2 regions of the Terribacillus saccharophilus genome follow, and region 1 is predicted to be linked to the other one. Evidence: a T-box and tRNA genes for the amino acid it is inferred to sense, from the RefSeq annotation. Region 1 holds a T-box; the other holds one or more tRNA genes.
What was found. The T-box of region 1 lies ahead of GZ22_RS09820 (valine--tRNA ligase). A T-box ahead of a tRNA ligase gene usually reads a tRNA of that ligase, here a tRNA-Val.
Positions count from the first base shown of each region.

Region 1 (3,186 bases):
TTTATGATACCAAGCCGGAATACGATGGCCCCACCATAGCTGACGGGATACACACCAATCACGAATGTTTTCCATCCAGTAGGAATATGTTCTTTCGAATCGTTCTGGAACAAAGTTGATTTTGTCTTCGCCAGCTTGTAATTCCAAAGCTTGTTTCGCTAATGGCTCCATGTTAACGAACCATTGCGTGGATAGATACGGCTCTACTACTGCGCCGCTGCGCTCAGAATGTCCAACGCTGTGCATATGGTCTTCAATTTTGAATAGGATGCCTTGCTCCTGCAAATCTTTAACGATTTGCTTACGAGCTTCAAAACGATCTAAGCTGTTATATTTACCGGCATTTTCATTCATTGAGCCGTCTTCATGCATTACAAGGATGCGTTCAAGATTATGACGGTTACCTACTTCAAAGTCATTCGGGTCATGTGCAGGAGTGATTTTCACCGCTCCAGAACCGAATTCCATGTCTACATAATCATCTGCTACGATCGGAATTTCGCGGTTTACTTCCGGTAGGATGACCGTTTTGCCGATCAAGTGCTGGTAGCGCTCATCATCCGGGTGTACAGCTACTGCCGTGTCCCCTAGGAATGTTTCCGGACGAGTTGTCGCAATTTCGATATGTCCTGTTCCGTCAGCAAGTGGATAACGCATATGATAGAAGTGACCTTGTACATCCTTGTGAATTACTTCAATATCAGAAAGAGCCGTTTTGGCTGCCGGATCCCAGTTGATGATATATTCGCCACGATACAGCAAACCTTTTTCATACAATGTAACGAATACTTCTTTAACTGCTTCAGATAGTCCTTCATCCAATGTGAAACGCTCTCGGGAGTAGTCAAGACCAAGACCCATCTTCGACCATTGCTTGCGGATGAAGCTTGCATATTCTTCTTTCCATTCCCAGCTCTTCTCTAAAAAGCCTTCGCGGCCAAGATCATAGCGGCTGATACCCTGCTCGCGCAGTTTTGCATCTACTTTTGCTTGTGTCGCTATACCTGCATGGTCCATTCCTGGAAGCCAAAGCACATCATAGCCTTGCATACGTTTCATACGTGTAAGAATATCTTGTAATGTTGTATCCCAAGCGTGCCCTAGGTGCAGCTTTCCTGTTACGTTTGGCGGCGGGATAACGATGGAATATGGCTGCTTGCTTTCATCCCCAGTTGCTTCAAAATATTTGCCATCAAGCCAGAATTGGTAGCGGCCTGCTTCGATGCTTGCGGGATCATATTTGGATGGCAGTGAGTTGTTTTCTTGTGATTTGTCTGTTGTCATGCCTGGTTCCTCCTTTAATGCTTTTGGTGACATATAAAAACCCTTCTCATCCAAAAGGACGAAAAGGGTTAGTTTCCGTGGTACCACCTTCATTTACGACACTAAATTATAGGTGTCGTACACTCGAGGGAGATAACGGCTCTTCACCGGCTTCCCCTACTGACTAAAAGTCATGTTCAGGGTCGCTGCATACAGGGCGACCTTCTACTGCAGGTATCCGGGAAACTTCCACCAATTTGCTTCCCTCTCTAGTATGGACCCTTACACTATACTCTTCCCTGTCAAAGCATTTGTATCATGTATAGCTTATTGTATCCACTTGACAGTAAAAAAGTCAATGAAGAGGCATATTTTTTTCAAAAAAGGGTAAACGCCTAGCTTTTCCCGTTCATATACTACCTATAGGAGGGATAACAATGAGTAAATTCAACCGCAACAACATGCCGGGGTTCCTCAAGTATTGGATCAATGTCACCGAGAAGGCGGTAATTCCGCTGATCATCTTCCAGTTCATCCGGACAATATTGTTTCCGTCGATTTTGGATATTTTGTTACTTGGCGGCTTGATTGCTCTTTACTTCAGCTTTCAGTCGAAATCTATCTGATCAAGATTCCCCGCCATCCTGTTCTTCCTGATCTCTAAGATCCTGGAAATAGGATTGGGCCTGGAGAGCCTGCATCAGCTGCCTATGTGTTTGGGTCAATTCCAAAACGACAGCAGGGGTATCCGCCTTTTGCGGAGCATTTACATACTCTCTGACCTGCTTCAAATATCGGCCCGGATGCAGCAGATGCAGCATGAACAGGCTCTCTTCATTTTTCTTCATTTGTCGGTGTTCTTCATACGTATGCAAATAATATGGGGGGTTAATCATATTACTGTCGATAAACCGCCATTCCTCTTTATAGTAGGCAGCAAGATCCAAGCTAGGATTACCGAGCTTGGTCTTTTCCCAATTAAGCAGGTGCAGCGGACTGCCTTCCTGGACATGAGAAGGACGTAGGCTTCCATGCAGAACGCTATGCTCCATCTCTGGATCTGCCTTAAGATCTGCATCATAATGGTCATACCACTTATCAAGCATTGCGGACACATGCTCTAAATCCTTGTAATGCGTGCAAACTAACAATGGGATAACACCCATATAAGTCTGAGATTCGAATCGCTCCACCAAAGCAAGCAGTTCCTCCCTGTCCTGCTGGAGCTTTTCTTTCTGCTTTCGTATAGCCAATGCGTACGCTTCATAATCGATTGGATAACGTTTGCTGGAGGAGGCATGGATTTTTCCAAGTGAGGTAAACAGCATCTCATAAGGGTGATCTGGTTCATCTGTTCGATGCCGCTCCAGCCATGGCATCAGATAATAAACTTCTCCTTCATCCACCACATAGAAATTCTCCTGCAATGTTTGATAGACAGGAGGAACACCTTCCCGGTAAAAATTATGCTTGCCTTGGACGACCATCAGCCAGCGATCGAGCCGCTCCGGATGGAGGGATGACCTTTTTAAAGCAAAAGCCGCCTGGTGCGTTTGCACTTTAGACAGGCGGCTGGTTATGGTTTGAACCGAGGCTGGCGTGATACCATAGGCAGCTAGTATTCGATCGATATTTTCCATCTAGCACACCCCGTTCATTCTTATTGATTAATTCTTTTTTGAACGCCGCTGCGGTATGAGAAGCAGCTGTCCCTCAGATACTGTTTCTTCTTCTAAATTGTTGGAGCTGGCAATTGAGCTGATCGGCACGTCATATCGAGTCGCAATCTTCTCTAATGTATCTCGTTCCTGGACGATGCAAACACGAAGCTTTGTGTAAGTTTCTTCCCGTGCACCGAACATACTGACAAGGAAATTGCTGCTGCTGTCTTTTCTTTCTGCTTCTTCCTCTATTTCTTCCTCG
Region 1 covers NZ_CP008876.1:1,930,025-1,933,210, forward strand. The annotation lists gene GZ22_RS09820 (valine--tRNA ligase) at 1-1,284, opposite strand, end outside; T-box leader at 1,336-1,578, opposite strand; gene GZ22_RS09825 (hypothetical protein) at 1,701-1,889, shown strand; gene GZ22_RS09830 (protein kinase family protein) at 1,890-2,903, opposite strand; gene GZ22_RS09835 (LysM peptidoglycan-binding domain-containing protein) at 2,931-3,186, opposite strand, start outside.

Region 2 (3,186 bases), 930 kb from region 1:
ATGTCTGGTTTAAAATTGTCACGAATGCACCGATGATGAAAATCGTGACCGTTGCTTTTCGATTAATCTGAGCGGTCTGATTCGCCATTTGTATTCCTCCTCATAACAGTAGCCGAATTGCTCGGATACTTTCTTTCAAAGTATTGTGTTGATCTAAGTAAGTTAGCAGCGCTTCAATCAAATAGGAAGCGGGCTCAGTTTTAAGTAATTCTTTCTCCAAATGATCAACAGCTTCTGTCAACGAACTGTCCTGTAAGTCGGTTACAGTTATTCCGCGTATTTGCTGTAAAATTGTATGCAGTAATTCTTCTTTACCAGGAGCATCTGGCAAATCAGCATGAAAATGCAACTGGATATGCTGCTCATTAAGAAGTGGAGGACGTGTCAACTTGTCTTTAACTATTGCATCCATTACTAGCTTCAATTCATGTGCAACATCTGCAGGATCTCGTAGAATTGCACCATCTGCCATCATTTTTAAATAAGGGTTTAGCAACCCTAACAGATTGAGCGTCATATCCCATTTGAATGGCTCCACTTTTTCTCCATAAAGATTCAGCAGCATATCCTGATGCCACTTGATTAGAATAGCGCGAACATTGTTCATATGCCGCTGCAGCTCAGACGATTCCTTAAAAGGAGGGGAAAACATCAGCATTTGAATGAGATGTTTGTTTTCTTTAAAAGAATCAATCTCCATCACAATCTTCCGCTCAAATCGTGCCGCAGGGGATAAGCTCTTGTCAGCCTCTATCAAAGCGGCCTTATTTGTCAGCTGCTGATGATTGTATTGAATAAGCTCATTCAGCAAAGCTTCCTTAGAATCGAACAACTTATATATAGAAGCCTTCGATATTTTACAAGCCTCCGCAATCGACTGCATAGATACTTGCTGGAAGCCGAACTCTGCAAACTTATGCTTTGCAGCAAGTATAATTTCTGTTTTACGATCCATCACATCACCTCACTTAAAACTCATGGGTTTTATAAAAACCAACAGGTTATCTTTGGTACTATACGCTCCTTATAATAGGAAGTCAATTTATGTGTTTTAGATTACCCGAATTAACATTTCCTAAAAGCGTTGACAAGCCTATATATCTTTTATAAAATAATACAAGACGTTACATTACATATCGATTCCGTAGCTCAGTTGGGAGAGCATTACCTTGACAGGGTAGGGGTCGCTGGTTCGAGTCCAGTCGGAATCACTAACTTAAAAAGGCTTGAAACCCTTGGTACATAAGGGTTCAAGCCTTTTTTTATGCTTGTTAGCTGAAATTAACTGGCATAGATTGAAATGCTAACATTTTGCTAACGAAAAATTCGTACAATGTACGAAGACCAGTTGGGAATGAGGTAGTTACTGCGCGTAATTGGGTTAGAGAAGATGTCTATCAAATAATAAGTGTAGGTAGCAGTATATTAAATATCAATTAGAAGTACTAATCACTAATATTAGGTCAGGAACTCTATGAATCCCCTAGGGAAAATTTTATATAGATATATTAACTTATCCGTCTTGGAATTTAGAATATCAATATATAATTAGACTTTTAGAGTGTTAGAGTGATTGGTATGAAACTTATGGGAGAGTTCTAAAATGAAGAAGAAAATAAACTATTTAGTCTTACTTTTAACAATTATCTTTATGGTTGGTTGTACCAATGTAGAAGATGCAGCCACTACCGATAAAGAAACAGTTTCTAAAGTAGTAGCAGCAGAGAATCCAGATACAAAAAGTGAAAAGGAGGAAGCTGTTGCGGAGGTTGGGGAGGAACCAGAAGGAGAGGAGTCTGATGTAGAGGAAACCGCAACCGGAGCAAATAAAGAAGAGTTTCCGGGATACGATATTCTTGAAGTCGATGGTGGTAATTTGTCTGGCTATCGTCAACCGAACGTGGTCGTTGATATTGGTTTTGGGGAACGTGAATATTGGGCGTTTACTAACGAGCACGGGCAATTGGTACGTGTAATTGCTGAGGAAATTATTTTACAAGATGACAGTACCGAACCTGTAACATCGTCTGGTAGATACTATTCTGATGAGGCAAAGGTTCCTGGTGTCGAAAGTGATATTTTAGATGAAGGACATGTCATTGCTGATTCTCTCGGAGGGGTCTCGAATGCTTATAATATCACTCCTCAAGAAAGTACGCTCAATCGACATGGTGATCAAGCGTATATGGAAAAAAGTATTCGTGATGCAGGTGGAGCCACTAATTTTGAAGCCATTATCACCTATCCGGATACGGAAACGCAGATTCCTTCAAGTTATAAGTATACATATACTTTAATGGGTAACGAGATCGTTGATACATTTGACAATGTGAACCCTGATGAAGTAAACGAATCACTGGGACTAACCGGAAATAAGGACTCCGATTCCGAATCAGCAAGTTCCTCCACAAATGAAGGGGATCTTTCTAGTGTTGATACAAACGGTAATGGACAGGTTACAATCGCAGAAGCAAAAGCAGCAGGGTTCAGTATGCCAATAACGAGTGATCATTGGTTGTACAAGTGTATGAAAGATAATGATAACGACGGTATGGTTGGCGAGTAAGCAGCTAGATTTAATAGAGAGATAACAAAAAGGACTAATCACTGCTTTAGCGATTAGTCCTTTTCTTTCTTTCCTGCCCACTTTTTAATGAGTCGCTTAATGGGTTTGCGACCCATCCTTATAATCTGTCATTAGGGGTGACGGCTCCTGTCTTATAGGCCGCTTCAGGAAATAGCGGCGAATCTTTCGGTTGGCATACACTTAGAAACAAGCTAACACTAGGATTTTCAAGGAACTCAAACTTACGCAGGAAGTTTCTATAAAGTAGTATAATGTAGTTTTTTTGCCTCTTAAGTAAGTACGGTGAACTGTACCATAAGTAAATGAGGTTTCTGTCGGTGCTAAATGAGACTGCTAAGAGCTGGGTGGACGTGTATAAAGAAGAATCTCTGGAGAGTTTTACAAAAGGATCTTCTTAAAGAGGTAGTGAATAAAATCTAATCTCAGGTTGGAGATTCTGTTAAATAAATTTATGGAAGAACCCGATATTATAAGTAACATATTAATTTAAATGAGGGATGAATTTTGAACGAGAAATCGAAAAATAATATTAAATACGTACTTAAGAATCATTTATTTGAAAGCACATCATTAATAGCAATTATAACATTGCTTTTATA
Region 2 covers NZ_CP008876.1:995,359-998,544, forward strand. The annotation lists gene GZ22_RS05130 (MDR family MFS transporter) at 1-88, opposite strand, end outside; gene GZ22_RS05135 (TetR/AcrR family transcriptional regulator) at 101-955, opposite strand; tRNA gene GZ22_RS05140 (tRNA-Val) at 1,139-1,211, shown strand; gene GZ22_RS05145 (DNA/RNA non-specific endonuclease) at 1,604-2,566, shown strand.
Region 2: it has a tRNA-Val gene. The T-box ahead of GZ22_RS09820 (valine--tRNA ligase) is inferred to sense a tRNA for this amino acid. The anticodon was not compared.